DNA from 2 places in the Brevibacillus humidisoli genome. Region 2 is predicted to be linked to the other one. Evidence: riboswitches for the same ligand, from Rfam matches in the RefSeq annotation. Region 2 holds a riboswitch; the other holds the start of a gene.
The links. Region 2 has a riboswitch for S-adenosylmethionine ahead of LOK74_RS15580 (sugar ABC transporter substrate-binding protein). Riboswitches for the same ligand answer to the same signal wherever they lie in the genome.
Positions count from the first base shown of each region.

Region 1: it holds a riboswitch for S-adenosylmethionine, as region 2 does, so the genes downstream of both, LOK74_RS17080 (2,3-diketo-5-methylthiopentyl-1-phosphate enolase) here and LOK74_RS15580 (sugar ABC transporter substrate-binding protein) in region 2, are expected to answer to the same signal.

Region 1 is NZ_CP087263.1:3,469,252-3,485,444, reverse strand. It holds gene LOK74_RS17105 (matrixin family metalloprotease) at 277-903, shown strand; gene LOK74_RS17100 (hypothetical protein) at 954-1,796, shown strand; gene LOK74_RS17095 (cupin domain-containing protein) at 1,891-2,415, opposite strand; gene LOK74_RS17090 (methylthioribulose 1-phosphate dehydratase) at 2,441-3,085, opposite strand; gene LOK74_RS17085 (2-hydroxy-3-keto-5-methylthiopentenyl-1-phosphate phosphatase) at 3,082-3,759, opposite strand; gene LOK74_RS17080 (2,3-diketo-5-methylthiopentyl-1-phosphate enolase) at 3,756-4,970, opposite strand; SAM riboswitch class I at 5,040-5,162, opposite strand; gene LOK74_RS17075 (short-chain dehydrogenase) at 5,282-5,833, opposite strand; gene LOK74_RS17070 (YjcZ family sporulation protein) at 6,026-6,178, opposite strand; SAM riboswitch class I at 6,351-6,464, shown strand; gene mtnK (S-methyl-5-thioribose kinase) at 6,572-7,798, shown strand; gene mtnA (S-methyl-5-thioribose-1-phosphate isomerase) at 7,795-8,835, shown strand; gene LOK74_RS17055 (GNAT family N-acetyltransferase) at 9,332-9,898, shown strand; gene LOK74_RS17050 (ABC transporter ATP-binding protein) at 10,056-11,819, shown strand; gene LOK74_RS17045 (ABC transporter ATP-binding protein) at 11,816-13,924, shown strand; gene LOK74_RS17040 (MFS transporter) at 13,978-15,195, shown strand; gene LOK74_RS17035 (hypothetical protein) at 15,234-15,377, shown strand; gene LOK74_RS17030 (hypothetical protein) at 15,512-16,193, shown strand, end outside.
Region 2 is NZ_CP087263.1:3,164,885-3,181,077, reverse strand. It holds gene LOK74_RS15635 (IS1182 family transposase) at 1-1,302, opposite strand, end outside; gene LOK74_RS15630 (hypothetical protein) at 1,456-2,862, opposite strand; gene LOK74_RS15625 (aldo/keto reductase) at 3,207-4,034, shown strand; partial or broken gene LOK74_RS24395 (transposase zinc-binding domain-containing protein) at 4,138-4,248, shown strand; gene LOK74_RS24105 (hypothetical protein) at 4,392-4,514, shown strand; gene LOK74_RS15615 (TetR/AcrR family transcriptional regulator) at 4,634-5,239, opposite strand; gene LOK74_RS15610 (AMP-binding protein) at 5,456-7,018, shown strand; gene LOK74_RS15605 (short-chain fatty acid transporter) at 7,126-8,454, shown strand; gene LOK74_RS15600 (DmpA family aminopeptidase) at 8,686-9,858, shown strand; gene LOK74_RS15595 (MFS transporter) at 9,937-11,067, shown strand; gene LOK74_RS15590 (class I SAM-dependent methyltransferase) at 11,176-11,787, shown strand; gene LOK74_RS15585 (AraC family transcriptional regulator) at 11,806-12,681, opposite strand; SAM riboswitch class I at 12,918-13,041, shown strand; gene LOK74_RS15580 (sugar ABC transporter substrate-binding protein) at 13,139-14,308, shown strand; gene LOK74_RS15575 (sugar ABC transporter ATP-binding protein) at 14,353-15,882, shown strand; gene LOK74_RS15570 (ABC transporter permease) at 15,866-16,193, shown strand, end outside.

The DNA.
Region 1 (16,193 bases), 300 kb from region 2:
CCATGTCTCGATATTTAGGTAAGAAATGATGATGAGATTAAAAAGTGATAACAGACGAAACCGATAGCTCATCTTTTTGAAAATTCCTAACATAAAAAGGGATTTTACATGCGTTTGCAGAATCATATAGAAAATAATTCAAATTTACGCAATAAATGTATGAAATGTTGTGGTCAGCTTGATGCAGCTAATCAATTCTAAAAGGAGGGTTGCCCCCATCCAGATGAAATCAAATGTAACGTCATTGGATTACAAAAATTTTTTGGAGGGATTGAATTGATAAAGAAAACAGGAAAAGTAATGGTGGTTAGTTTGCTAACTACATTCTTGTTCTCTTCGGTTGCGTTTGCGGCAGATCTTGGCACCCTGAACTATTGGTACTCAGATAAGGATATTATTAACAGATGGGGATATAAATCCATGTCTATTTGGTCAGGGTCGATAGACGGGTTTTCGACTTCCAAGTTTGCCAGTTATGTAAGCCATGCCATAAGTCAATGGAATAGTGCAGGATTTAGTCTATCTGGAGAGGATGACGAAACTGATTCTGTTATCAGGATCTATGGAGGAACATACAATACATTGAAAGAAATGGAGCCGAGTTTAAAAACATCAAATACGGGTCTGACATCCTATGATGGAGGGACAAAGTATGAGGGCGAATGGATCTATAGCGGCTCAGAAAAGAGTAGTTACAAGATAAGTTCTCCAGTCAATGTGTATATCGTTTATAAAAGCGGCAGAAGTGATAGTGGTTTTAAAAAGACCTCAACTCATGAATTGGGTCATGCACTTGGTTGGAGAGGTCATTCCAGCAGGTCGTCCGACGTTATGTATGGAAGTGCATCAGAAGTGACTCAATTAACCAGTAGAGACAAAAATCATTTACTGCAAGTGTATTGATTAACTTTAAATAGTGTGTTTATTCAAACGATTATGGGGAGGAATGCTGCATGAAATGGCTAAATACTATTTCTCTGTTGCTTCTTGTAGCGGCTTTTGTTGCTAGCGGTTGCACGAACAGTGATAGTTCAATTCCTGTTTCGAAACATCCTGTAAGGGAAGGAGAAACATTGATCGAATATAAAGACGTAAATGACTTGGTTCAACACGCCGACAATATTGTGATTGGTACGGTAACCCAGGCGGATGCCTTTAAGGGTGACGCTACCTACGTCTATACGATAAAAGTAGACAACCGCTTAAAAGGGGTTAGCGAACAATCGATCGACGTTTACGAGCAGAAAGGGAGTTTACAGATAGGAAGTCAGTATCTCTTGTTTCTTGAATACTGGGAGAATGAATTATATCCGCGGCCGGTTTACACCTCCGTCGGAGATGAATCCATCATCGAAGTTGCCGAGGGTGGTTTAAAGGGGAATGAGAAGTATACAGCAGGAAAGAAATTAAACAACCTGCTAGCAGATATCTCCCGGTCGCCAGGGTTAAAGGCGGCGAAAGAGAAGACGTTTCATATCAAGGAAAAGCCGAACAATCATAAAGATTTAATCGAATCTGCCGATCATATTCTTGTTTTAACTCCCACACACGTTATTGATGAAAACAAATACGTCAAAACGGTGGAAGTGCAGGTTGTCAACAGTTTGAAAGGAAGCGCGAAAGAAAGGACATTCTTTAACCTGCCCTCAGATGTAGAGACCGGAAAAGAGTATCTAGTATTCCTAAAAGATGAAGATGGTGGTGGCGTAACGTTAGCTACAAGAAAAGGCAGCATCATCGCAAAAGATACAAATCCATGGGATGAAGTAATGCAAGAATTGAACAAAAGGATGTAAGAAATAGAACAAAAAAGCGGAGCGACCGCCATATGGTCCTCCGCTTTTTGTGTTACATGTCAGTTAACGCATCCCAGCAAGTGGCCAGACCCGTTTACGCTGTAGGCTCTTCGTAAATCGCCTGCCAGCCGGCCGGGGTGATAAAGAGACGGATCGCTTTGATCTTACGGTCGTCCATCAAGGTAAAGTAGTGCCGGTAGTAGGACGGAACGGAGATCAGATCGCCGGGCTCCAGCTCCACATCAAAGTAGCGGCCGTCCTTTCCTTTGATCGCAAAGATTCCATGCCCGTCGACGCAGAAACGAACTTCATCGTCGGTATGATGATGTTCATCTTTAAACTTTTCCAATAGTTCGTCAAGATTGGGTGTTTTGTCGGAAAGCATCACCAAGTCAGCGGTGGTGTAGCCGCGACGTTCACTGATATCGTCAATCTCTTTACGGAAAGCTTCAACGATTTGGTTTTTCTCTTCGTCCGACAGATCATAGTCATCGCGAAGACGATCGCTCAACCGGTCGACACCCCAGTGTTCGTAGATGATTTCCTGGCTATCGAGGAATGTTTGTACTTCTTGTCCGGTGATGTACTCGTTGTTGTCATGAAAACGTACTTTTGCCATTTTCCTTCCTCCTTATTAGTGGTAGTTATCTTGACACTGCTGCCTGGCGCAGCTGCAGCCAGCGCAGATGGTATTCAAACAAAAACTCAAATGATTCCAGGTGTCGCTTTGCCTCAAAGTCGTTGGCTCCCCAGGCGTAAATGCCATGGTTGCGAATCAGCACACCAGGTATCTCAGGTGTGATTACCTCTTCAATAGCGGCCGCCAGTTGAGGAATATCAGCAAAGTTCTCAACAATCGGAACGGAAATCCGGGCGTTTTCCTCCCAGATACCGAGTCCCTTGATCAGTTCTTGCCCCTGAATGGAGAAAGCGGTCTCTTGAAAGTAGAGCTCAGAAACCAGGTTGTTGGCTATGGTGTGAACGTGGAAGCAGGCGCCCGCTGTCGGGATTTTTTTATACACCACGGCGTGAATCATCGTCTCAGCCGAAGGCTTCAACGACGTCGCCTCGACCGGGCGCGAGTCCCCATCGACGATCAGATAGTCTTCCGGGGAAAGTTTTGTCTTGTCCTTGCCGCTGGCGGTTACCGCAAACTGCAGCGGTTCACCGCTTAGCTTGATCGACAAGTTGCCGCTGGTACCAGGGAACCAGTCTCGTTTGGCAAAGGTGAGTTTTGCCTCATCAAGCCTGCGAAACGCATCCATGCGCTGCTCCAGTGTGATGGTCACGGTGTGATCACTTCCTGTTCCGTTAAAAGCGTATTTAATGATTCGATTACATCGTAGAAGGTGGCAAACGGGCGGTACCGCAGTCCCAGTTCTTCGCATTTCTGCTCCAGCAGCGAGCGGGCAATCACGAAGTCGGCGATTTTGGCTCCGGCCAGATCCGTTATGCTGTCGCCAATCACGACGCGGAAGTAGCGCTCCGGATCGTAGCGGCGGATAATCGATGTCTTGCACATGCCGCAGTCGTTGTCGCAGTTTTCGTCACAATGGTGCGGCCAGGTAATCGTGATCGTTTCGCCGGAAAAGTCGCTGCCATTGCAATAGACCTGGTTTTTGAGTCGAAACGGTGCCAGGATCGGTTCGACAAAAAAGTCGATACCGCCACTGGTGATCAGCAGTTCGATCTGTTTCTCCTCACAGAATCGGACAAACTCGGCAAAACCGGGACGGATCGCGGCTTCCTCAACGATGTAGTCGACGATCTCCTGTTTGCGCGAGGAGGGCAGCATCGCGAACAGCTTACCCACCCCTTCACGGACGCTAATCTGTTGGCTGAGGATCTGCTTGGTCAACCCTTCCCACTCTGGCGGGGCGAACTTGCGCATGATGGCGACGATATTATCCTTTTCGGTAATGGTGCCGTCGAAGTCACAGAAAAGTACCAGTTGTTTGCTCATCTTGGGCCTCCCCACTTGGCCAGGGCCGCAGCCAACGGTTGGGACGATTGGGCCGCTTCGTCCAGTGTCTGACCAGCTACGACAGCATCTATTGCCGCCCGGAAGGCACGTCCGCCATCTGCAGCGCCGCCGGGATGACCGTGGATGCCGCCGCCTGCATTGACGACCTGCTGCAGGCCAAAATCTTCGTACAACTGTGGCACCAGTCCAGGGTGAATTCCAGCCGAAGGAACAGGAAAAGCCTGCTTGACCGGCACAGCGCTATCTGTCAGGTTGGCTGCCACCTGTAGGGCTTCCTGCTTGTCTAGGGCCACACTGCCGTATGGGGACGGGAAGAGAACAAGGTCTGCCCCGGCCAGGCGCATCAGTTTGCCCAGCAGCAGTGGTGTCGCAATGCCGTAGTCAGGCGACGGGTAATACGCGCCGGCGAGGGCGGGATGCGCCATCAAAGGGATGGTGATATCGGGATCGGCGGCGAGACGATGCAGGGCGTCATACCCATATGCCAACACGTTAAACAGCAGGCATTGCGCCCCTGCCTCTACAGCCCGCTTGGCCCGCTCGTTCAGCTCATGGACGGGGCCGGTCAGGTTGGCGGCATAGAGGATCGGCTTGCCTGTTTGCTGTGCCACTTCATCGGCGATTTTCCCGAATTCCCGGATCCGGTCCAGGAACGGGGCTTTGTCGTCGACAAAGAAGATTTCATCGTCTTTTACCAGGTCGACACCACCGAGAGCTTGCGCTCGAAACTGAGTTTTCAAGTCGTCAAAGGGAAGTCCCAGACATGACTTGAAGATGCTCATCAGCAGCGGCCGGTCGTGAACCCCCAGTTTTTGGCAAATGCCATCGATGCCAAACTGCGGTCCGGGAAAAGCTTGGACGAATGATTCGGGCAGTTTGATATCGATCAGTTTAATCTTGCCGTCCATGGACAGCTTGCCGAACACGCCGGTCAATAGCGAGGCTATGTCAGGCGTGAAGTTGCCTGCGGGATAGTCGATGCGGATGAGTCCACGCTTATGTCCATCCGGCAGTTCTTCCAAGGTCTCGGAAGATACAGCTTCCCCTAGATACGGATGCAGCTCAGCTTGTTTGGCGGCAGGCAGGTCGGTCCAGGAACCAACGGTCATGCCAACGGCGATAGCTTCCGCTTTTTTATCCAGATCTTTTGCTTGCGTCAGATAGGTGACGCGGATTCGATCTCCACTCACGAACGATTGTCCTCCTTTTAACAAAAAAACCTCCTTCGCGAAGGAGGAGGCAGTCATGCTGGTTTACTCCTCTCATCTTTCAGGACTGCCTTGCAGCACCTGCAGGATTTAGCACCGTCTCGCGCCTGGACTTTCAGCGCGTCGGTTGCCGGGCTTCATCGGGCCAGTCCCTCTGCCTTCTCTCGATAAGAGCATTCTCATATCCGTTTGATTTGATTGGTTCCAGCAGCGCCCCTGCTGGTTTGATACACACATCATAAGCGCTTTTCGCTCCGTAGTCAACCCGTAGGGTACCGCAAGACGGCTTGCGGTCAAGATGGTCTTTTTTCCCATGGCTCCAACTGGCCGACCACGCTATCCTGCTTCCCGGAGGAGATCGCCCGTATCACGCCTTCTGCGATCTCACTGTTGGTCAGCCAGCGGCTTCCCCTATCTTCCAGCACAAACCCCAGGATTACCTGATGGTAGCAACAATGCTCCGGTAGGTCGGGACGCTGCGGGGATCGGTATGCTCTGCTGCCGCAGATGTGAAACAGCCTCCAGGAACTGGTCGCTGCCCCTGCCAGTTCTTCTATACATATGGGCAAGGCGCGGGGAGCGTTAGAATGTATCCAGGCGACAGCCAGTTCGATCGGACCGTTTTTCTCCATTGTTGTACGCAGTTGACGGCGCAGAGCTTGCTCATCAGTATAATCGAGGACAAGCGAGGTGATGCTGTTTGGTCTTTCCGCCCGCTCCACAAGCGCGGCCAACCTCTCCCGGTTTCTGGCAATGACCGACACATGATAGTCCTCCCTCTCTAGCCACAAGCAGACATCGGCCAACATGCCGGTACCCCCAACAACCAATGCGTGTCCTGGCATCTTCCAATCTCCTCTCGTTCGTGGGGCTGCTGCATGTTCATCTGAAGTTGTGTGATCTTCCCCCTGCCCCTGTTCTTCCCCATCATAGCACAGGATACCGATCGGTAACTCTGCAACTTCCGTGCTGCAATCGGACGTGATGAAACGAAAAAACCCCTCATACAAGAGGGGGGCTGAACATGCGACAGCAGATTAATCGTCGGCTTCCCCGACAATGACCAGCAAAATGAACAGCACCAGAGCCAATGCGAAGCCATTGCCGTTAAAGATTCCGCTCACTGCACATCCCTCCTTTTTGGGTATCACCCTTACGAGCAGGGTATGTAACCGAGGGGATATGTGCATGGGGCATCGTGCAGAAGAAGGAAAAGATGGGCACTGCGGGTAAGGGCGCTACTGACAGGAGGAAACAGGAAGCAATCAAACCAATTGACACCTTTTACAAGAGTGTGTAAGATAGATGCCATACATTTATTATCTATGGTATTCTGGAAGAACAACTGAAGAAACAATGGATTCCTTATCCAGAGACGGTGGAGGGACTGGCCCGATGAAACCCAGCAACCGACATGCCCTAGTGGCGTGCACGGTGCTAATTCCTGCAGAAGCGAAGAATTCTGGAAGATAAGGGGGAGACGACACGTATTGTAATCGATGCGTACACAACCTCTTTTCTCCGGAAAAGAGGTTTTTTTATTGTCATAACGTGACCAAATCGATCTGAAAGGGGTATGCATGATGGCTTATCGGGCATTATCGGAGCAGGAAGCTGTCGAGTACGTTCGTGCGCTTCCTGGATTGTTTGCACAAGGCGCAGAGCTTGTCAGCAGAGAGATCGGAGACGGTAACCTGAATTTGGTGTTCCATATTTGTGACAACAAGGGCGGCAAAAGTGTTATTGTTAAACAAGCACTTCCTTATGCGAGAGTAGTCGGTGAATCATGGCCGCTTACCCTGGATCGTGCCCGCATCGAGAGTGAAGCGTTGAGGATCCAGTACAAATACGCTCCGGATCTGGTGCCGGAAGTTTATCATTATGACGAGGAACTGGCTTTGACGGTGATGGAGGATCTAAGCGATCACATCATAATGCGGAAAGGGCTGATTGAGGGGAACCGCTACCCGTTGTTTGCCAAGCATATTGGCCGTTTTTTGGCTCACACCTTGTTTTTTACCTCTGATTTGGGGGCCCATCCATATGAGAAAAAGGCGCTGCTTGGCAACTTTATCAATCCCGAATTGTGCAAAATAACGGAGGATTTGGTGTTCACTGATCCGTATGAAGATGCGGATACGAATGACTTCAATCCGTTGATTCGCAGCGATGTGGAAGCAATCTGGGGCAATGTATTGCTCAAGCGGGAAATCGCCCATCTCAAGTTTGGCTTTCTGACTCGTGCAGAGGCATTGTTGCATGGCGACCTGCACACGGGCAGTATTTTTGTTACCGAACAAAGTACCAAAGTGATCGACCCTGAGTTTGCTTACTATGGCCCGATGGGATTTGATATCGGCGCGGTGATTGCCAACTTGCTGCTCAATTACGCCGGCCAGCACGGACTGCAGCAGGACCCCGCCAAGCGGGCAGATTACCGCAGTTATCTGCTGGAGACGGTGGAGAACGTCTGGACGCAGTTTGTCTCTGAATTCGTGAAACTGTGGCATCAAAAGGTGAAAGAGCGTAGTGCCAACGTAGAAGGGTTCTGGCAGGACTACGTGGAAAACCTGCTGCAGGATGCTGCGGGGTACGCCGGCTGCAAAATGCTGCGCCGGGTGATCGGGTTGGCGGGTGTTGCTGATTTGAACACGATTGAGGATGCCCAGATCCGCGCCGAAGCAGAACGCCTGGCGCTTCAGATCGGTCAGGCGCTCATCCTGAAGCGCAGAACGGTCAAGGAAGGAGCCGATCTTACCGCACTGGTTGAGGAAGTTGCGAATACGTTTTACCAGGAGGCAGCAGTATGACAACATCAACTCACCTCGCTCCCGTAGCGTGGGCAGAGGAGCACCTGCGGTTGCTGGATCAGACACGCCTGCCAGTGGAAACCGTCTATCTGGAAGTAACGACGATCGAACAGGTATGGGAGGCGATCCGCAGTTTGCAGGTCCGAGGCGCTCCGGCGATCGGAATGGCAGCCGCCTACGGTCTCTACCTCGGGGTACGCAGCAGTTCTGCCACTTCGTACGATGCCCTTTGGACGGATTTGACCAACCAGGCTGATTACCTGGCCACCTCACGCCCCACGGCCATCAACCTGTTTTGGGCACTGGACCGGGTCAAAGCACGAGTACAGGCAGAAGCGGCCCAACCAATCGAAGCAATCAAAGCGGCTGTTCTTGATGAAGCGATCAAGATTCAGCAGGAGGACGAACAAGTCTGCCGCCGAATCGGTGAGTTCTTGCTGACACAACTGCACGATGGGATGGGGATTCTCACACACTGCAATCCAGGCGCTCTCGCTACGGCCGCCTACGGTACGGCAACAGCGCCACTCTACTTGGCAAAAGAGATGGGCTGGAACCTGAAAGTGTACGCCGACGAGACACGGCCTGTCTTGCAGGGATCCCGTCTAACCGCCTACGAACTGCAAAAAGCGGGCATTGACGTCACGTTGATCTGCGACAATATGGCGGCGATGGTGATGGCCCAAAAGAAAGTACAGGCCGTCATCGTGGGAACGGACCGGGTAGCCCGTAATGGCGATGTTGCCAACAAGATCGGCACGTATGGCGTTGCCGTCCTGGCCAAGGCACACAATATTCCGTTTTATGTGGCCGCGCCCTTCTCTTCGATCGACTTTAACACCCCGACAGGGGCAGAGATACCGATTGAAGAACGGCCAGCGGAGGAGATCACGCATGGCCTCGGCAAGCAAGTGGCGCCAGATGGGATCAAGGTATACAACCCGGCATTTGACATCACACCGGCTGATCTGATTACGGCTATCGTAACCGAAACAGGGGTTTACAAGCCTGAAGAGATTCAGTTGCTGAACAAGTAGCTCGGTGTCGCTTTGCCCACAGCGCCGTTGCGTCTGGCGGGCTATCAACAAGGCTCGCTCAACGTGATGCCGCATTAGATGAACAAACATAACGCATCCCGGCTCCTCTTTTAAAGAGAAAAAGAGGACGGGATGCTTTTCTTTTGGTGTTTAGGTGTGAGTCTTTCCACTTTGTTGTTGCGGGGAGTCACTACAGGATGAGATGTTTGGTTCCTTTGTGCTTCAGATAGGCAGACAACGCATAAAGCAAACAACTTCCCGCGTACCAGAGCAGTCCGGAACTGAACAACAAATAATAGCTGAACGGAAGCATACAGATGAAAGGGATAGCGATAACTGGTGCATGGACGAAGGATAAAACAAGGGCAAAAAATACCCTGAACTGCATAGTTTCATCACGGTGTCATAACCTTTTCCATTTTACGCATTTTTTATCTTGCTGCAAGAAGGGGAATATGCTAGATTTAATCAACACTGTATGGGAGGAAAAATATGTATGGAGGAGATCGCTCTATCTGCGAATGCTTCCCTGCGGCGGCTGGAACTGACTGATGCCGCTGAGGTTTTTGCGGTCATCGACGCCAATCGCACCCATCTGCGACAGTGGTTGCCATGGGTTGACGACACGGCATCAGTGGATGATTCCGCAGCCTTTATCAAGACAACCATCTCTGGGCGTGAGCAAAACCAGGGATTGACCTTCGGGATCAGGCTTGCCGACAAGCTCGTCGGAACCATCTCCGTCCATGGGATTAACTGGGCCGATCGCAAAACTACGCTCGGCTACTGGCTGGCTGCCGATGCTCAGGGTATGGGGTTGATGACCGCTTCTGTGAGAGCTTACCTGGATCATCTGGTGTTCGGCGAATGGCAGTTAAACAGGGTGCAGATTGCTGCAGCGGTAGAGAACCAGAAAAGCAGGGCAATCCCGGAACGATTGGGATTTCGCCTGGAAGGAATTTTTCGCCAAAACCAGCTGCTTTATAACCGATATGTAGATCATTCGATGTACGCCATCCTTGCCGAGGAATGGTTGGAAATACGGGGGAAAAATCTCAATTGACAAAAAATTTTCCCTCCACTACGATGGAGTAAGCTTCGAGCGATGGGATGCGTCAGCATCCCCTTTTTCCTTCATAAATAAGTAATGTTATAGAGCGCATGAACAGTTGAACAACCCGTGTTGCGTTTTTTGTATGGTAGAGGAGGAACGGTTAAACATGTACACCTTTCGCCAACTAACCTGGTTTTTCCGCAGGTATTGGAAGAGATACACACTTGGCATTCTGATGCTGTTGATCATCAACGTATTGATGCTGGTCCCGCCTCGTCTGATCGGCGGTGCTGTCGATCATATGCGGATGGGCACCATGACCCAGGCGAAACTGATGGAGATATTGGCGATCCTGATTGGTCTGGGACTGCTGTTTTACGTGCTCCGTTTTCTCTGGCGCCATCTGTTGTTTGGCGGCTCGTTGACGCTTGAAAAACTGCTTCGTCAGCGGTATTTTGCCCACCTCACGCGGATGACCCCGTCCTTTTATCAGCGACGGCGCACCGGCGATGTGATGGCGATTGCGACCAATGACATTCCGGCGATTGAGCTGACTGCGGGAGAAGGGGTGCTGACGCTGGTCGATTCGCTGTTTATGACACTGCTGGCCCTGACGACGATGCTGGTGACGATTGATTGGAAGCTCACCTTGGCCGCGCTTTTGCCAATGCCGTTTCTCGCTTGGGCTACCGCTTACTATGGGAGACTGCTGCATGAACGCTTTTATCTCGCTCAGGAAGCGTTCGGGCGGATGAACGATCACGTGCAGGAGTCTTTTTCCGGCTTGCGTGTGCTGCGTGCCTTCGTACAGGAAGAGAAAGATGTGGAAGCGTTCCGTCAGGTGAGTGAGCATACTCTGCGCCGCAACGTAGCCGTGGCCCGGGTGGATGCTTTGTTTGACCCGACCATCTCGGTCATTATCAACTTCAGCTTTCTGATCGGCCTGGGGTACGGCTCTCTGCTTGTCTTCAACGGAGAGATCTCACTGGGCGATCTGGTTGCCTTTAACCTGTACCTCGGCTTGTTGATCTGGCCGATGTTCGCATTTGGCTTCTTGATGAACATCATCCAGCGGGGGAGCGCCTCCCTTAAACGATTGCAGGAAGTCTTCGCAGAAGAAGCAGATGTGACAGAGACCCCGAATGCGCGGGATACGGTGGAGCCGGGCGATGTGGAAGCAGTCAATCTGAGCTTTCGTTATCCGGGCAGTGAACAGCCTGCCCTGACTGATATCTCCTTTCGGCTGAAGCAGGGTGAGACTCTTGGTGTTGTCGGGCGTACCGGAAGCGGCAAAACGACCCTCTGCCGCTTGCTGCTGCATCAGTATCCGGTACCGGAGGACACGTTCTATCTGTCCGGGGTGCCGATTGAGAGATACCGTTTGTCTGCTCTGCGGCAGATGATCGCCTATGTCCCGCAGGAGCATCTGTTGTTCTCGCGGACGATCCAGGAAAACGTTGCCTTTGGCAATCCGCAGGCTGACGAACAGGAGATCGTAAACGCCCTTCGCCTGGCCGAGATGATGGACGATATCGCTCACCTGCCGAACGGACTTGAGACACTGGTGGGAGAGAAGGGCGTGATGCTCTCAGGTGGTCAGAAGCAGCGTATCTCGATTGCCCGAGCGCTGCTTGCGGATGCACCCGTGTTGATCCTCGACGACTCACTGTCAGCGGTGGATGCACGTACAGAAGAAAACATCCTCCGCCATCTGCGTCAGCAGAGAGCGGGGAAAACGACGTTGATCGCCGCTCATCGCCTGTCGGCGGTACAGCATGCCGACCAGATCCTCGTCCTTGATGAAGGGAAAATCGTCGAACGGGGGACGCATGATCAGTTGATGGCACGAAACGGCTGGTATGCCGAACAATACCGGCGTCAGCAGTTGGAGCAGCTGATTGAAGGCGCACAGGGAGGAGGCAAGCGATGAAGCAACCGAGCGTGATCAAGCGGCTGGTCAACTATGCCAAACCGTTTCAGAAGCGGATCTGGCTGGCTCTGCTGCTGCTGATTCTGGCAACGGCTGCGGAACTCTCCGGTCCCTTTATCGCCAAGGTGGCGATTGATGATCATATCTTAAGTGTTCAGAAAGAATGGTACCGTTACGACGCGGTTCCCACTGCATCAGGAGAGCAGCTCCGTTACAGCAGGATTGCTGATTCCTATCTGGTGCGCGAGGATTGGCTTCCTCCAGGAGGTGGTATCTCCCGGGGAGAGGAGAGCCAGATTATCAGCGAGGGAACGGACTATTACCTCGCTTTCAGCCCGATCGAAATGGAAGGTGCACGGACGTTTACTCCATTGGATGCGACTGACCAAGGACGTGGCCGCTACCAGCTGACGATCAGCCGGGGAGACCAGACGCAGTCAGTAGAGGTGCTCCAGCTGACCGCCGATGAGGTAAAGTCGCTTTATCAACATGACGTATCACCACTGCTATGGTTAGTCGGCGCATACGCCGTTTTGATTATTGTATCTGCCGGTTTGAACTATGTTCAGCTGCTGTCCCTGCAGACCACGGCACAGCGAATCATCCAGCAGATGCGGATCGATCTGTTTCGTCATCTGCAGAAGCTGCCTGTATCGTTCTTTGACCGGACGCCGATCGGCTCACTGGTTTCTCGCGTCAGCAACGATACGGAAGCGGTGCGGGAGTTGTATGTGAGCGTGCTGGCTACGTTCGTGCAGAACGGCGTCTATCTGCTGGGCATTCTGGTTGCCTTGTTTATCCTACAGCCTGAACTGGCTCTGCTCTATTGCATTTTGATCCCGTTTCTGCTGCTGTTGGTGATCGTATACCGGCGCTACAGTTCCCGGGTTTATGCGACGGTTCGCCAGCGCCTGAGTGAGATGAATGCGACGATTAACGAAATGGTGCAAAACATGACCGTTGTACAGGCATTTCGTCAAGAAAGGCGTGTACAAGAGGAGTTTGCCGGTCTGAATGAGGAGTACTACAAAGGACGGATGCGGGAAACCCATCTGCGAGCCCTGCTGCTGCGGCCTGCTGTCGATCTGCTGGAAAAACTGGCCCTCACCTTGGTTATTTGGTACTTTGGTTCCCATGCCCTGCAGGGGGGGCTGATCTCGTTCGGGATTTTGTACGCCTTCGTCGACTATCTCAGCCGGTTTTTCGAACCGGTCAACATGATCATGGATCGGCTCTCTCAACTGCAGCAGGCGGTGACAGCGGCCGGTAGAGTGTTTGAACTGCAGGACACTCCAGAGATGGAGGCTGGGGGAAAACAGGAAATCAGGCGCCCCGCAGGCAGAGTAGAGGTAGAGAATCTCTGGTTCGCCTATCAGGGAGAGGAGTACGTCTTAAAAGACGTATCGTTTACGGTTGAGCCTGGTCAGACGGTTGCCTTAGTCGGCCACACCGGCTCGGGAAAAAGTTCGCTGATGAACCTGCTGCTCGGCTTCTATCCATTGACAAAAGGGACGATCACCATAGACGGCGTGAACGTTGACGAGATCGATCCGAAAGCCTTGCGTCGTCACGTAGGGTTGGTCTTGCAGGATCCGTTTCTGTTCGCTGGTGATATCCGATTCAACATCCGTTTGTATGACCAGACGATCAGCGAACAGCGTGTCGTAGAGGCAGCAAAAGCGGTGCGGGCACATGACTTTATCACGCGCCTGCCGGCACAGTATGCGGAACAGGTAGTAGAGCGGGGGGCCACTCTCTCAGCCGGACAGCGGCAACTGCTCTCATTTGCCAGGGCCTTGGCTGCCGATCCTGCGATACTGATTCTGGATGAAGCGACCGCATCGATTGACAGCGAGACGGAGTCGACCATCCAAAAAGCGCTGCATGTGCTGTCAAGCGGCAGGACTACTTTTATGATTGCCCACCGATTGTCAACCATCCAGCATGCCGACCTGATTCTCGTCTTGTCACGCGGAGAGATCGTGGAACGCGGCACACATGAGCAGTTGATGGAGTTGGAGGGACTCTACCATAAAATGTACCTGCTGCAGCAGGGGAGAACCCCCGTCGTTTCCGCCGAGGCGGAGACAGGAACAACCATTTGACATCCGCCCGGGGGAAGGCTGTACGATGGGAGTGGAAAGGAGTATACAGAGCAATGCCTTCTTCACGGTTTACGATATGGACATTGATTGTGGTGGTTGCGGTTGCCGGGGCCAATCAGGGGCTAACGCTGCCTCTGTTGGCCATCCTGCTGGAGGAACAAGGGGTTTCATCAGTAGCCAACGGGTTGAATGCAGCCGCCATGTACATCGGGATTTTATTGGTCGCTCCGTGGTGGGAGGCGCCATTGCGCCGGTGGGGGTACCGGTCGCTTATCGTGTTTGGTTTGGTGCTGGTGACGGTCAGCACGCTGCTGCTCCCGTTTTTTGATGGACTGATCATCTGGTTTCTGCTGCGGCTGGTGATGGGGATCGGGGATTCAGGCCTTCATTATGCCAGCCAGTTGTGGATTACAGAAGTATCGCCCCCGGAGCGGCGGGGACGGGACATCTCGTTGTACGGATTGGCCTATGGCGTGGGGTTTAGCATCGGTCCGCTTGGCATTAACCTGCTGGGGATCGGAAGATGGGCACCGTTTTTCGCCGTCAGTTTGCTCTATCTGGTAGCGTTCGTGATGATTGCCCGCCTCCCCAACGCCCATCCGCAGCCGATCGCGATGACAGGAGAGAAACGGCAGAACAGGTACGTTGTGGTCACTCGCCTGGCCTGGCTGGCTCTGCTCCCGCCCTTTCTGTACGGATACATGGAAGCCTCGCTCAACGGCAACTTCCCCGTATACGCACTGCGGACCGGTGTCTCGGCAGAATGGGTCTCGATCATCTTGCCTTCTTTTGTCGTCGGCAGTCTGTTCCTGCAGCTGCCGCTCGGTACTCTGAGCGACCGGGTGGGCAGGAGACAGGTGATGATGGGTTGCGGCATTGTGGGGGCGATCTCGTTCAGCCTGTTTCCGCTGGTGGGCGATTCCACCTGGCTGATGATGGTCTTGCTCGCAGCGGCAGGCGCTGCCGTCGGCTCCTTTTACTCATTGGGCATGGCTTATGCCGCTGACCTGCTGCCGCTAGGGATGGTGCCGACAGCCGGGATCATCGCAGGGATCAACTTCAGCGTCGCCAGTATCATCGGCCCCAACGTAAATGGGTACCTGATCGAGTATCTCTCGCCGGGGCTGATGTTCTGGGTGATGGCGGCGATGCTGGCCGCCTTCGCAGCTTCCTGTCTGTTGTTCCGATCACCTCGGGCGGCGCAGCAGGTCGACGGCATGGCGGCCGCTGAAGAGGATGGGCATAGCATCACCGCAGACGGGAAATGCTAAGGACAGCATGCTCGATGCTCGAAAGGCAGGTGGCACTCGTGCTGACACCGTGCATCAATCGGCGGGCAGTCATCTGGATCCTGTTTTTCGTCATCAGCTTCTTTACCGTACAACTGTGGGACGGGGAAGAAGCAACACCCGATCCAACACAGGTCGTGCAAAAAGAGCAGAAGAGAGGGTGAGCGAGCTGCTCATCCTTTTTTATATGTTGCTTTTCCTGAAACGCCGAAACAAGCAGTCCGTCTAACCATGTAGAAACATGTTGTAAACGACTGCTTATAGCCTTTTCACCATTCTTCCAGCGGAGAGGATAATCATGCGCAAAAGGATGCTGTCCCTTGCCCTGCTCCTTTTTTTGGCCGCAGGCTGCAGTGAAACTGCTGCACCGTCTGACGTCTCCACATCCCCCAGTCCAGCACCTGACCAGAATGAACCCAATCGAGTCCCGCTCTCCTTCGTGCCTGTGCCGCCCGAGGACATATCTGTTACAGACGCACCAGTCGAACTGGTAAAAGTAAAAAGCTTCGGGCTGCAGCGTATTTCGGGCAAAAAGAATGTGTTTGTTCACCTCTATGTCGATCCGCAGTTCCAGAACAAACCGGAACAAGGAGAAGTAATTGCCTATCTGCAGGACGGAGCTGATCTGTACAATCTGGGGATAGTGACCGATTACGGGATTGCCCAAGCCAGTGTACAAGCTGCCGATCTAAATGGTGACGGCCGATCCGAAATCGAGTTAAGCGGTCACCTCGGTTCCCATTATGAGGAAATCAGAGTGTTTGGCTTTGACTCGGAACAGGGGAAGTGGTTGCGGTATCTGCAGACAGGCTCGCCGCTGAAAAAAGATCTCGATGGCGACGGCAGGGCTGAACTGCTAGCGGTCTCACAAGGGACGATTCCCAGCTATCTCTGGATCTTCCGCTGGGAGAATGGCCAATTCTCCCAGGCCGACGTAGCGACAGCTGTGGACGGCGAATACGCCCGGTTGATCGATGGGG
Region 2 (16,193 bases):
TTTGACTTCGCGATTGCCTTGGGCTTTCGTACACTGAGACTTCAACGGACAGTCCTCGCAACCGGCGCTTCTGTAATGACGGTACACGATTTCGTATCCACTTTCCGTTTTCTCCTTGCTCTCTCTTCGGAAATGGAGGGTTTGCCCCGCTGCGCATGTCCACGTATCTTGCTCACTGTTATACGTCCAGTTGTCGATCTTGCTGATGTCCCTTTGCCATGCCTTGCTTTTTTCGCGGTGATACGTGCTGTATTTGACGATGGCTTCGACTTCGTTTTGTTCGAGATAGTCATAATTCTCTTCGCCGCCATAACCCGCATCTGCGATGACGCTTCTCGGTAGCTTTCCGATCTGCGCCTTTACTTTTTCAAGATGAGGGATAAAGCAGCGCGTATCGGTCGGCCGCTGATGCACACTGTAGCCGACAATGAATTGATTTTCGGTGCCAATCTGCACATTGTAGCCAGGTTTGAGCTGGCCGTTTCGCATGTGGTCTTCCTTCATTCGCATAAAGGTAGCGTCAGGGTCCGTTTTGCTGTAACTATTTCGAGTGCCTAGTATCTTCTCATGTGTTTCATACTTTTGGAGGCGAGGAAGCAGGTCTTTGCGGATGGTGCGAACCGCCTTCTTTAGTGGCTTGTCTTTTGGCTTCTCCTGCAGGCGTTCCTCCAATTGCTTGACGGCATGCTCCAGCTTTTCACTTGTGAGGGTAGAGGACTCGCCCAGCTCGCGAAGATCTTGGCCCCCGTGCGCTCCTTCTTCTTGCTTTTCGGCTTCCTCAATGGTGGCAAACAAGGTCTTCACTTTCTCCTGGAGCTTGGCTTTGTGCTTGACGACAGCCTTTCCCCAAACAAACGTATACCGATTCGCATTGGCTTCGATCTTGGTACCGTCCACAAAGTAATGCTCCAGCTGCACGTAATTCTCCTCGACCAAGAATTGAAGAATGGCGGTAAACACAGTCTCCAGTACGGGTTTCATTCGTTCCGAGCGAAAGCGGTTGATGGTGCGGAAGTCCGGACGTTGTCTGCCTGCGATCCACATGAACATTATGTTTTCACGGACGGCCTTGGCAATCTGGCGAGAAGAGTAGATGCGCTGGGTGTAGGCATAGATGATGATTTTGGTGAGCATCTTGGGGTGATAGCTGTCTCGTCCGCCTCCGGGGTAAGCCGCGTCAAAGATGGCGTCGTCGAGACGATTGACAGCGGCGTTGACCACACGAACGAGATGATTGGCGGGAATGTCCTCTTCTACATCCATTGGTAAACAAAGTTGATCCATGGTATATTGAATGTACAAAGAAACCACTCCTTTTGTATGTGTTGGGTCGCACTTACATTTTACCAAAGGATGGTTTCTTTTTGTTTTTCTAGATTGAAAAAAAAAGGGGATCCCTCAGCCATTATTCATGGCTTTTGGGACACCCTCCTCGATTCTCATTGGAAGCTGGTTTTAGTTTCTGGAGAAGGTGAGAGTAAAATCTCTCAGATCTCCAACCTGCTCTTGCGTATCATACGGATCATCATCCCAAGCGATGTAGCTGAACCATGCATCCAAATCAACTCGTAATTTTGTTTTATAATCCCCATCACCAATGTAGTCAGGTTCCGATTGGGTAATCGCGGCGAAATTTTGTACAGTAGCAGCGACAACATATTCTCGCTCGGCGGTAGACCAAGGAATGTCATAATCTCTATACTTGATCTCCACATTTACCTCTTCATCATCGGGAACATCTGATTCATCTTCTACATAGATGTCATATTCATCTTCTGTCATAGATATCTGTGAAGTGATACCAATCGACCCACCATACTCCGTCCCGGATACCACTCCCGATAATCCTCCGCCAACAGAATATTGCCATGTGGTCTTTTCTGGGCTTTGCTTCGGGTCATAATCAAATGCATGATTGTCATATCCCTCGTCATTGAAATGATCAAAGTCTATCTGAAACTCAAACTGATCTGTTTCATACTCTGGGTCAGAGACGTCGTCATTATCTGGATCTATATGTGCCTGACCCATGTACCCAATATAAGCATCCCCTGATTCATCCCAAAGGTCTGCGAACTGATACCAGAACCTGGCATCACCGAAAGAACTGTAATCATTTTCGTAGTTCCATCCCCACTCATCCCAACCGTTTTCCACATTAAACTCATCAAAATCTTCAGCTCTTGCGGTATTTAGCAAACGAAACTTTGTTTCATCTAGCTTCATAATATGTGAAACCTCATGATCTTTTTGCCGATGCCACGCATTTACGATAATAAGCTTATTTACTTCTTCATCCGATGGATGATCTCGTGCAAAAGCGGCTCCCCTGACATATTTGCCTGATTTCGTTTTTGACAATGCAAGATAAATCTGTTCCTGACCTTCTTTTAACCTCTTTTCAGGGACTGCATGATCTCCTGAACTTGTTATTTCGTATAGCTTCGTATACAAGTCTAGAGAGTCGGTTTTAAAATGAATGGAGTACCCTTTATCAAGGAATTTGTCCAGTTTTTTAAACGACTCCTTCGATAAAAGTTGTTCTGCCATCTTGTCATCGATAATCAAAGTCTTTATTTTATTTGTTTTCTCTCGTTGTTCAATTTGTTCGTAGTCGGGTTCTGGTCCATCAAGTTCCTCAATATCTATACTTTCTGACAAATCTTCTGGAAAACTGAAACTGTCGAATACAAAGACTTGCATATTTTTCTGTTTTTTGATCTCTTTCAGGGTTTGTTGTTCATCATTGTACAGATATTTAGAATCAAGTACGTCTGCTTTTAATGGATTTGGAATATAAGCTTCAAGGATAAACAAACTGAAAAGAAAGCAGCAGATCAAAAGAATCTTTCCTATTTTCAAGCCCAAAACCCCTTTCGTGGTAAGATGGGTGAATCTTCCACCGAAAAAAGCTTTAAGCCTCCTTTCTTTCGCGGTTGGAATGTCCCTTACTTTTTTGGATAATTAATCCTGGCGCTAAGCATACAGCATGAGAAAAAGGTTGTAAACCCCTTTTTCCATTTTTAGTTAGCAACCTTGTGGTGTCATGCAAAACCTTTCCCTACCAAAACTGAGTCACATTCAGTATGAAATAGTACTATATCTGACCTATCTGCCGTTACAAAGCATTTTTTACCCAGTGCATCATATGGTACTATGAAAAGGTAAGCTCATATCCTTTTTCAAGAATGGAGGAGTTCAGCGGTATGGCAAAAGCGATTACGGACTGCACGGTCTTACATAATGGTGTGGAAATGCCCTGGTTTGGCTTGGGCGTATGGAAGGCGCAAGAAGGAGACGAAGTAAAGAGGGCGGTTCGCTGGGCGCTTGAAACCGGCTACCGCAGCATCGACACGGCTGCCGTGTACGGCAATGAAGCAGGTGTTGGGGAAGCGATCCAGGAGAGCGGTGTTGCCCGCGACCAACTGTTTGTAACCACCAAGGTGTGGAATTCGGAGCAGGGCTACGAGACAACCCTGAAAGCATTCGAAGAAAGCCGCAAAAAACTGAAACTGGATTATCTCGATCTGTACTTGGTGCACTGGCCAGTCAAAGGGAAATACAAAGAGACCTGGAGGGCACTCGAAAAGCTGTACAAGGACGGACACGTACGGGCAATCGGGGTCAGCAACTTCCAGGTGCATCATCTGGAAGATCTGATGGCCGATAGCGAGGTTGTCCCCATGGTGAACCAGGTGGAATTCCATCCGCTGTTGACGCAACAGGAACTGCGTACATTCTGCCGTCAGCACAGTATCCAACTGGAGGCGTGGAGTCCGTTGATGCAGGGCAATCTAGATCAGCCGCTGCTGACCCAACTGGCTGAAAAGTACGGGAAAACGCCAGCACAGATCGTGCTCCGTTGGGATCTGCAGAACCAGGTGGTCACTATCCCTAAATCCGTTACGGAGCATCGCATCCGCGAAAACGCCAATATCTTTGACTTCGAGCTAAGCGCCGAAGACATGGAACAGATCAGTGGGCTGAACCAAGACAAACGCTTTGGCCCCGACCCAGATAACTTCAACTTTTAAAAATGCAGGACAGAGGGTAACCCGTCGAACGAAGGCGGGTTACTTTTTTTGACGGATAGAAGAAGGACAAGTTGGTTGGAGCAGGGGACCATATAACCCTCCCAAGCCAGGATTGAGGCTGTTCATATGGGAAGAATGCCATGATGTACGCAGAGTTCCCAATCGGTGTACGGGAAGATTCTGTCCAACCTGTTCTGTTGGTGAGACAGAGAAATAGGGCGTTCTCTAGAGGAGAGATGCATCGGGAGGATGATAAGGGTTCCATGTATAGTGACAAGATGGCGGAGTACGCAAGGAAATGTTGCGTATGCAAGCAAACGTTACGCGGCGAAAGAGAAAAACAGGTGGGTGAAAGCCTTGGCAGTGCCCACAGAGTCGGAGCGGAAACAAAGCGGTACACGCTTGACGGCCAACTGCTCCCCTGAACTCCCTTCGCCCCTTGAGGGCTTCTGTCCGACGTACCGTTTTGTTGGAGCGTAGACAGTCATCCTGGCTTCCCCGCAGGTACTGGCACGAGCCGAGCGTGTTTTTCTCTTTCACCCCCTATAGCTTGTCCAAAGCGGTGGGCCACCAGCTTGTCATTTCTCTGACGGTTTTTCTTATGCGTCCCGCAACAACCCCCTCAGCACAACCGCAAAGAACCTGCGGCTTTCCAGCGGAAGGTTAAAACTATCATCACTCATACACCAGTCATAGATGCATCCCCGCATGCAGCGCGTCAACGTCTCGATGATCTCCTGCAGGGACAGATCGCTGCGCAACTGATCACTGCCCTGCCCTTCGCTTACAAACGCTGTCAGAATGTTGTACAGATGCCGGCTTTCATCCAGGAAGTAATTGTGCGGATTAGGGGTTAAGGCGTTGATGTAGATCACCCTCATGATCTCTTTGCCCAGTTCATGTTGGATGTACGTCATCTGGGCATCGACGAACGAGAGGATCTTCTCGGTCGTACGCATGTCGTGAGGTATCGTTTGACTAAAACTCCAATAAAACTCATCGATCTCTTTAAATTTCTCCAAAAAGATTTCGTACTTGGATTGAAAGTGGGTGTAAAAGGCGCCTTTTGATGTGCCGCTTTTTTTGACGATTTCATCTACGGTTACTTGATTGTATCCTTTCGTGCTAAACAAGCGTAAAGACGTCTCCAGAATCTTCTTTTTTGTTTTTTGTGCCTCGATTTGTCTAGGCGTCAACTTGGACACGTTGATGACCCCTCTCCATTTTTAAAATTTTCTAAATATTATTGACTATAACCTGGGTGCTCCTATAAAATGGGTGGCAGTGACAGACTGTAGTCTGCGACTGTGGTCCGCGAAATCGGGTTGTACGTTTCCATCTTATCTGTTTTTCTCAGGAAAACTCAACTCAATCACAAAGAATCCATCATTGGAGGTAAACCATGGGGGAGGGAGAAGCTGATGGACATCGTCGGAGACAGAACCTTGCGGGACTTGCTGCAGGAAAAAGTGAGCATGCATCGGGAGAAGCCGTTTCTGCTGTTTGAAGATGAGGGTGAGCGAGGCTTTCACCTCACGTATGGGCAGTTCGAGGAGAGAGTGACACGTCTTGGCAACGCGTTTGCGCAGTTGGGTGTGGGAAAGGGAGACAAGGTAACGATACACTTGCCCAACTGTCTGGAATTTATGACGGCCTGGTTCGCAATCGCCTCGATTGGAGCTGTGATGGTGCCAACCAATATCCTGTCCACTGCAGGCGAGATGGAGTACATCCTGGAACATTCCGGGTCCGTCCTGCTCATCACGGAAGAACGGTACCTGCCCAAGTTTGATCAGCTGCGTGGCAAACTGCCCAACCTTCGCAGCATCCTGCTTTCCCGTTATAAAGGAGGTGAACATGCAGACAAGAGTTTAGATCACCACATGGAGCGAGCTTCCACTGCACCGCTGGAAGTACCGCTGAACCCGGAAGATGTGGCTGCCATGCTCTACACCTCTGGCACGACATCACGGCCAAAGGGTGTGCTGGTCACCCATGCCAACTATCTGTATGCAGGCGAAGTGATGTCGAAGTCGATCCGGTTGTCGCCAGAGGATCGTCAGTTGATCGTGCTGCCTCTCTTTCACGGAAATGCACAGTATTACTCAACCATGTCAGCCTTGACAGTTGGCGCAAGCGTTGCCATAACGGAACGGTTTAGCGCCTCAAGGTATGCAAAACAGGCGAAGCGTTTGGGGGCTACGGTCGGCTCGCTGTTTGCCGCTCCGATACGAATGATCTTGGCGCAGGAATACGATCCGGCCGATCGTGAGAACCGGTTGCGTGTGGTCTGGTTCGCCCAATCCGTGACCAGAGAACAGCTGGCCCTCTTCGAAGAGCGTTACGACACCAAACTGCTCCAGCTGTACGGGATGACGGAAACGATCGGAGCCCCTTTGATGAATCCGCTCGACGGCATTCGCAACAACATGGGGATCGGCAGACCGACTCTGGGTTACGAGGTAAAAGTGATCGATCCATCCGGCATGGAATGTCCAAGGGGAGAGGTGGGTCAGCTGATTGTGAAAGGAATCCCCGGCCGCAGTTTGATGAAAGGATATTTTCGCAATCGAGAGGCAACGGAAGAGACGCTGAGGGACGGCTGGCTGTACACGGGAGATCATGCGCGGATTGATGAAAGCGGTTACTTTTTCTTTGTGGACCGCGCTAAGGACATGATGAAACGAGCCGGTGAGAATGTAGCGGCTCAAGAAATCGAGAACGTGATTGCCAAGCATCCCAGTGTATACGAGTGTGCGGTGATTGGCGTTCCCGACGAGATGCGTGACGAATCGATCAAAGCGTATGTGATGCTACACCAGGGAGCGCAAGCAACGGCGGAGGAGATTATCGCTTTCTGCACGGCTCGTCTGGCCAAGTTCAAAGTTCCTGAATATGTGGAGTTTGTCGAGGAGTTTCCTCGTACCTCTGTCGGTAAGATTCAAAAACATGTGCTGCGCAGATGGCACGAAGAGCGCGGTTGAACACACCCCCTGTTCAAGAGAAAGGATGCTTGGATGCAGCAGCGTCCTTGAAGGGGTGTGTTGGATCGAGCAGTCTGCGTGCTGCCATATCAAAAGGGGGCATCAGAATGGTTCGGGGCTTCTCGCATTTCTTCGTTCGCGTCATGGAAAGGTATTTGCCGGATCCTTTCCTGTTTGCGACGATCTTAACTTTTGTGGTTTTCGGTACGGCGTGGATACTCACTCCCAGCTCGCCATTGCAGCTGGTCGATTACTGGGCGGAAGGATTGTGGAGCCTGCTGGTCTTTACGATGCAGATCAGTATCGCTCTGGTGACAGGCACTGCACTTGTACGAACCAAGGCTGTCACAAAAGGGCTTAATTTTCTCTCTTCCCTTGCCAAGACGCCGAAAGCGGCGTATGGGCTGACTGCTCTGATTGCAGGGGTGGCAAGCTTAGTCTCATGGGCGATTGGACTGGTAGTCGGGGCATTTGTTGCCCGACAGATGGCGCTTCGAGTAAAAAACGTTCATTACCCGCTGCTTGTCGCGTCTGCTTATTCGGGATTTGTGATCTGGCATATGGGCTATTCCAGCAGTGTGGCTCTCTTGATCGCGACGGAGGGACACCCGCTGGAACAGATGATTGGCATTATCCCTGTCAGCGAGACGATGCTCGCGCCTTTTAACGTAATTACCGCGCTCGCCATCTTGATTACGCTGCCATTTGTGATGATGCGGATGGCCCCAAAAGAGAGTGACGTGGTGACGATTGACGCCTCTTTACTAGCAAAAGAGGAGACCGCAGCCAGTGTCGCAGCGGTTCAGAAAACGGTGCCCACATGGGCCAGTAAAATAGAGCGCCTGCAGATCGTTAACCTGCTCATCGGCGTGGCCGGCCTGATCTATCTCATCCGTCACTTCTCCAATGGCGGTTCGCTTGATCTGAACATTGTGAATCTAAGCTTTCTTGTCGCCGGGATCCTGCTGACCAAGACACCGATCGAATATATAGCAAATGTCACCGAAGGCGGAAAATCGTTGGGACCGATCGTGCTTCAATTCCCCTTTTATGGCGGAATCATGGGTCTGATGACCAGCTCCGGCTTGGCGGCTATCGTAGCGGGATGGTTTGTCGCCATCTCAACGGCGGAGACGCTGCCGTTCTGGTCTCTGATTTGCGGTGGAATTCTGAATGTGTTTGTTCCCTCGGGAGGAGGCCAGTGGGCCGTCCAGGGACCGATCATGATGGATGCGGCGCTTCGCTTGGGCGCGGACCTGCCCAGGGTGGCGATGGGAGTCGCATGGGGGGATCAGTGGACCAATATGATTCAACCGTTTTGGGCGCTGCCTGCCTTGGCCATTGCGGGGCTAAAAGCGAAGGATATTATGGGCTATTGCGTGATCACGCTGATCATCAGCGGCGTGTTCTTCTCGTTAGGTATTCTGTTTTTATAATTTGCCTTTCGTACGAGTATAAAGGAGAAGCGGGATGCTTATTCTCCTTCCTTTTCTGACGCACCTCCGGCGTGGTTCCCGGACGGTGCTTTTTTTCTATTGAGGGTTCCAGACAAGTACCGATTTTTCCCTAAACAATTGTCTTACTTGATGACTGTTCGTTAAGATAGTACTTATTGAGCTGTTCTGAGAAACGATGGTGGAGCAGCAGACCGAATGGAGGGAGAGGAGATGCGGAAGCGTCTTCGCGAATTAGGGTATCAGGTCGGCCGGTATCAGCCCGGAAACCAGAATGCGATTGTCGATGTAGCCGGGGTGAGAGTAGGCCATGTCACGCTTAACCAGGATTTGCCCGATGGGCGAGCGGTTCGTACCGGTGTCACCGCGATTCTGCCGCATGGCGGCAACCTGTTTCGGGAAAAGGTGCCTGCCGCCTGTCATGTGATCAACGGTTTTGGCAAGACGACTGGCTTGGTACAGGTGGAGGAATTGGGACAGATCGAGAGTCCGATCCTGTTCACCAACACGCTCTCCGTCGGGGCAGTCCTGCACGGGGCGGTACAGTACCAGTTGGCGCAAACCCCGGAAATCGGCACGAGTGCCGGCACAGTAAACGTGATTGTCGGTGAGTGCAACGATGCCTATTTAAACGACATCCGTGGACTTCATGTGACGCCGGATCATGCGATAGAGGCGATTCGCAATGCCTCCCAGACCAATCTAGAGGAAGGGGCGGTCGGCGCAGGAGTTGGCATGTCCTGTCTCGGGTACAAAGGCGGGGTCGGCACTAGTTCCCGGCGGATCGACACAGGGGAGCAGGCGTATACAGTCGGTGGACTGGTGGTTAGCAACTTCGGAAGGCTGGCCGACTTGAACCTGTGGGGTTGGCTAAGTCCGCTGGCGAGGGATGAGCAAGCGGAGGAGCCCAACCGTGTCGGACGAGAGCAGCTCCGTCCGCAATCGAACACCAGTGAGGAACCGCTGCCCGATGGCTCGATTATGATCGCCTTGGCTACGGATGCGCCGCTTGATGCACGGCAGTTGAAGCGACTGGCCAAACGGGCTGTCTTCGGGTTGGCGAGGACAGGCAGTTATGCAGCCCACGGCAGCGGCGATATCGTGATCGCCTTTTCTACTGCCCGCAGGATCGCCACTCAGCGGGCAGATCAGTCCCGACAGGGTGAAAAGGATCCGCAAGCGGGCCAGCGTGAACAGGTTGAGCTGTTGCGAGAAGACGGGGAGACGATCAACCGCCTGTTTGAGATGGCGGCGGAAGTGGTCCACGAGTCGATCCTCAATTCGCTCTGCAAGGCCGCTGCCACAACCGGACAGTCAGGCCGCTACAGGGAAGCTTTTCCTTACGACTTGCTGGATCGGATGCGTTTTTTTGGTGTTGAGGGATGAGAGCAGGCATAGGTACTGGCGCTGCCGGAAGCAAAAGCACAGCGTGAACGAAGACGGAAGATCAGGAAGGGAAACGCGATGATACCGATTTATGCGCTGCGTGCATACAATTACTTTTACTTTTCACTGCTTGCCATTTTTATTTCGTTTTTACCGGTTTACCTCAATGGCCGAGGCATTTCACCTGCGGAGATCGGCCTTCTGGTAGGAGTCGGGGCTTTCGTCGGCATCATCTCCCAGCCGATTTGGGGAGTGATCAGTGACAAGTATCGGACGATCCGAAAAGTAGTGATCGTGGTTTTGGCTGTTTCCCTCGTGCTGGGAACCCTGCTGTTTCAGTTTTCCAACATTCTGCTGCTGTTGGTCTTTGTACTCCTGCTCTACTTTTTTCTGCTGCCCAGCGATCCACTGACGGAAAGTCTCAGCTACCAAGTGGCCCAGCAGCATCAGATCAGCTTCGGCTCGATCCGCATGTTTGGTGCGATCGGATATGCGACGGCTTCCCTGTTCATCGGATACGTCCTTGATTGGTTCGGGATAGGAAGTATGGCGGTGCTCTTCTTCGGTTATGCCCTGATTACCCTGCTGCTTGCCTTTGCCATTCCCGATGCGCCAGCGGCAGGCAAGCCCGTCTCCTTGGCCAGCTTGCAGCAATTCCTGTTTTATCCGAAAACACTGTGGTTTTTCTTGCTGGTGCTGATTGCTGCCATTCCGCATCGCACCAATGATGTTTTTCTGGGCGTATACATCCAGAGTATGGACGGCACCACAGGCATGGTGGGGCAGGCCTGGTTCCTCGCTTCCATGAGCGAGGTGGCTTTTTTTGCCGGCAGTGCGTGGTGGCTGCGCAAGGGGAAAGAACGGCAGTTAATCCAGGTCGCTGCCGTCGTGTATGTGTTGCGCTACCTGGCCTGTTCGCTGGTGACGGACCCGCAGTGGGTCGTCTATCTGCAACTGCTGCACGGGCTTACGTTTGCCGTCTTTTATCTGGCATCGATCCAATACTTGTATCAGATCGTACCCGAAGAATGGAGAGCGACAGGACAAACGGCGTTGGCCGTGATCTTCTTTGGCATCTCAGGGATTATCGGTTCGTTTGCCGGTGGTTGGGTATTTGACCGATTCGGCGGCTCTACTTTGTATCTGGTGATGTCAATCGGCTCTCTGCTCAGTCTGCTGTTCAGCACTACGGTGCCGAAGAATCGCTAGGCATACCCTGCTAGGGACACTTTCAAGTATGTGAACATACCAATCTGGCTAAAAAATTGATACCATAAAGAGCATGGGACACATCCTACACAAAGTTGGTGATCGCTGTTGTTGAAACTAACTGGTGAACGAGTCATACCCGAGTTGATGAAGCCCACCAACGGACTTTTGTTGGAGCATCTGGCCCGTTATTACTTTGCTACGCCTTATGTAGAGGGGCGGGTTCTCGATCTTGCCTGCGGTGTCGGCTACGGAACCCACATGATGGCCAAGACGTGCAAAAAAGAAGCAGCAGAAATCGTCGGTGTCGATGTAGATCCGGAGACGATTCAATATGCCAACAAGACGTACAACCATCCGTTGATCACCTATCAGACGGCAGACGCCTTGGACCCGGAATTGCCGCAGAAGCTGGGATTGTTTGATACGATTGTCAGTTTTGAAACCATTGAGCACCTGGATGACGACCAACGGTTTATGGCAAGTCTTTACGAGATGCTCCGTCCTGGCGGGACGCTCGTCTTGTCGTCGCCATTCGGGCAGGGAAGAGGGAAACCGTGCAGCGAACCGTTCCATGTCCATCAGTTCACGGAGGCGGAGTTTGCGGAACTGTTCCATGCGTTTCAGGAAGTAGAGCTCTATTATCAGCGGGGCGTGACAATCGAGCCGCCGCGGCGAGATGTGAAGTATTACCTGGGTGTCGCCGTATGCAAAAAATAAGCGGTAATGGCCCTGCCATTACCGCCTTTTCAGTACGGGAATCCAGATCTCACTTTTAAACGTCGGTGAGCTGATATCGTTGTGTTCATTCCACAGGATTTCAGGACCTTCTATCTGTTCGTAGCTGGAGGAGGGAAACCATTCGGCATAGATGCGTCCCCAGGTCTCCTGCAGCGTATCAGGAAATGGTCCGACAGCTTGGAATACAGCCCATGTTGAGGCAGGGACTTCCAGGTGGGCCAGGTGGTCCGGGCACACATTCGTCGTTGCCACGCCTATATAATGATCCAACTCCCCTTTTTCCTCCATTCGGCCCTCCGAAAAGTTGGTGGATGCTTGAATCAGTCCCGTAGGCTCCACATTGGAGAGCTGCTTTAGTGTAAGGATCGTCTTATTATCTAGCGTTTTCCACATAGCAGCAATCTCTGGATTGATCCCCTGGAATAGAATAGGCACTCTTTTTTTGATGCCAACGATGCGAAACGCTCCTTTTTCCTCGATGCGGTAGTTCATTTCTTTTCCTCCTTTAATTGACAACTGGAAGGTCATTGGCGGAAATGCTTTTAGTGATGGACCGCTATTTCTGGCTTCTGATGGCGTTACGCCGTGCAAACTTTGAAACGCTCTGGCAAACGAGTCGGGTGAGCTGTATCCATATTTGATCGCGATATCGATGATTCTCATGCTGCTGTGTGTAAGCTCAAATGCTGCAAGCGTAAGGCGTCTGCGGCGGATGTATTCCGATAGCGTGATGCCGGCGAGGAAGGAAAACATCCTTTTAAAATGATATTCCGAACAGAGAGCCAGTCTGGCCGCTTCTCTCAAGTCGATCTCGTTGGCGAGATTTTCCTCGATATAGGTGATCGCTTGGTTCATGTTCTTGAGCAAATCCATTGGATGACCTCCTTTGTCAATAGAATAGCAGGAGTGAAATCGACCCATCCGACATTTCGTGCACAATACTGCAGGATCTGTTCTTTATGGCTTTAGGGTAGGGTGTTAGGACGCAAACATGCAAGATTTTCTGATTTCACAAAATAAAAAGGGATTGACGAAGCGTACAAACGACTGTATGATGTTGCTATTACCAATTATGTTAGAGTGGAATACTCGGAATTGAATACCCTATTCTCTTATCGAGAGCAGGCTGAGGGACTGGCCCGATGACGCCCGGCAACCGACCGCACCTGCTGTGATCGCCACAGCAGACGGCACGGTGCTAACTCCTGCAGGAGCAATCCTGAGAGATAAGAGGCGGCGTCTCGTACGAACCACCTCTTTCCTCAGGGAAAGGGGTTTTTTCATTTCCGGTCGTTTCACTGCGAACACAGACAGACAAGGGGGAGCCTACATGTTGAAAAAATGGATGACACTACTTTTGCTGCTGGTGGTCGTGCTGGCCGGATGCACCAATGAACAGCCGCCGCTGCAGCAAGCCCAGACAGATCAGACCCAGACAGAGCCGCAACAGCAGGACTCGTCAACGACGGAGACGGCATCTACCGAATCGGGAGGAGAGACAGAATCGTCTGGCGCCAGTGCGGAGATTCCTGCAGCAGTCGACAAGCCGCTCAAGATCGCGCTGATCAGTGAGTTTTCGATCGGAACGTTCTCATCCCAGTATCAACAAGGGGTAGAAGAGCAGGTGAAGCGTTTTGGCGGTGAGCTGACCGTCTACAATGCGGACAACGATCTGGCCAAGATGGCGGCTCATCTGGACACGGCTGTCAATCAAAAGGTAGACGGCATCCTGATCAACCACGGTCGGGCGGAAGCGCTGCAGGCTGGAGTGGAGCGAGCCGTGCAGGCGGGCATCCCGGTTGTCTCCTTTGACAACGATCTTGATAAAGTGGAAGGCGTCACAATCATGGACCAGGATGATTACGGCCTCGCTTGGCAGGGACTGAAGAAGCTGGCACAGGACATAGACGGACAGGGGCAGATCGTCTACATCTGGGTTGGCGGATTCGCGCCGATGGAAAAACGGAACCGTGTCTACAACATCTTTCTGCAGCGTTATCCCAATATCAAGGAGATTGCCCGCTTTGGCTCAGCGACGGCCAATACGGCGCTCGACACGCAAGCCCAGATGGAAGCGATCCTGAAGAAGTATCCCAATAAAGGGGATATCGCTGCCGTATGGGCACCATGGGATGAGTTCGCCAAAGGGGCGACCCGCGCGATCAAGGCAGCCGGACGGACAGAAATCAAGGTGTACGGGATTGACCTGTCCGACGAGGACTTGCAGATGATTCAGGAAGAAGGCAGTCCGTGGAAAGCATCAGCCGCAACCGATCCGGCCGATATCGGCCGCGTACAGACCCGCTTCCTGTACCAAAAAATCGCCGGGGAGAAAACACCGAAGTACTTCTCGCTTGATCCTCATCTGGTGGAACAGGAAAAATTGCCGGATACGCCAATCAACATGGACGAATTGCCGAAGTACGTCAATGGCTGGGGAAAAAGCGACGCTGCCATCTCGCCCTGGATGTCGACACTGGAGAGCAAGAATAGCGACTAGCGCTTGACATAATGACAAGACTGACCGAAAAAGGAGGACGTGGGATGAAAAGCTCCCTGTTGGAGATGAGACAGGTATCCAAGTGGTACGGGGACGCTGCCGCCCTCCAAGGCGTCGATTTTGCGGTTAGAGGCGGAGAAGTGCATGCCCTGCTCGGTGCTAACGGCGCAGGAAAAAGCACACTGATGAAAATTCTCTCAGGTGCCCAGACAGCCAGTGCGGGAGCGGTCATCCTGGATGGTGAGCCGCTCACCCTCGGTACGCCCCGCGCGGCCAAGCAGGCGGGCATCCACCTGGTACAGCAGGAAGTGGATACCGGACTGATTCCTTCCCTCAATACGGCAGAAAACATCCTGCTGGATCGGCAGGTGTCGCGCTCCGGTTTGTTCGTCTCTCCTTGGCGGCTGGTGGGGGAAGCACAGCGCATCGTGGATGAATGCGGCTTTTCCCTCCCGTTGACTACTCAGGTAGAACAGTTGACCTTGGCTGAAAAGCAGTTTGTGCTGATTGCGCGGGCTGTCGCGCAGGACGTGCGCTTTGTCATTTTTGACGAACCTACGGCACCGCTTAGTCTTAGAGAAGCGGAGGCGCTGTTTGCCTTGATCGGACGGCTGAAGCAGAGAGGGATCGGCGTCGTCTACATTTCCCACCGCTTGTCAGAAGTGTTTCGCATCGCCGATCGGATCACGGTGCTGCGAGACGGTCAAAATGTCCTGCAGCGCACAGTGGGCGACACAGACATGGACGAGGTCGTAGCGGCGATGTTGGGCAAACGTTTTGCCGAGGAATTCCCCAAGGAGCCGACTGAGCGGGGAGATCTTTTGCTAGAAGTCAGCGGCTTGCGGGCGGGACACAAGGTGAAGCGATTCGACCTCAGGCTGCATGCGGGAGAAGTGGTGGCGGTCGTTGGCCTGGTAGGCGCCGGCAAAAGTGAGACGGCGCGTCTCCTGTTTGGTGCCGATCGCATGGAGGACGGACGGGTTTGGCTGAGCGGACGGGTGATCAGCTGCCGGACACCGATGGAGGCGATCTGGCACGGGATTGTACTGGTGCCGGAAGAACGGAGACAGCACGGTGTGCTGGTGGAGGAAACGGTGAAGGACAATCTGACGCTGGCCAATCTGGCAGCGTACTGTACAGCGGGCGTCGTCCAGCGTGGCACGGAAACGAGCAGAGCGGCGTCAATGGTTGAGCGGCTTGGCATCAAGGCGGCGGGGTTAGATCAACTCGTCGGCCGGCTGTCCGGCGGCAATCAGCAGAAAGTGGCCGTCGGCAAGTGGCTGCTGCGGGATGCACAGGTCTACATGTTTGACGAGCCGACCAAAGGGGTCGACATCGGGGCCAAAAGCGATATTTTCCGGCTGATCAATCAACTAGCCGCCGAACAAAAGGGAATCGTCTACTTCTCCAGTGAGATCGATGAGGCGATGGGGATTGCCGATCGTCTGCTGGTGATGGAGAATGGACGAATCGTCAAAGAGTGGGAGCGGAGCGAGTGGATCAGTGGAGCGGTAACACCAGAGACAGTGATGTTGTATGCAAGTGGAGGTGAAGCGGATGGAAGCGAATCCTGAACAGCAAACGTCTGTAATCGGCGGCTCATCCGATCCGTCTGATACGGCGGCAGAGAAGAAGGCTTCGGGCAAACAGAAGTTGACACCGTTTGTCCAGCGATATGGATCGCTTGCGGCCATTGCCGCCGTCATTCTCTTTTTTAGTATTGTGAACGAGAATTTTCTCACGTATGCCAATCTGGCTGATATTCTACGGTCCATCTCGATCGTTACGCTGGTTGCGATTGGCGTTACCTTTTCGCTGATTGTAGGCGGATTTGACCTGTCTGTCGGCTCGATTGTCAGTGTCTCCACCGTCTTGTCGGCATCGC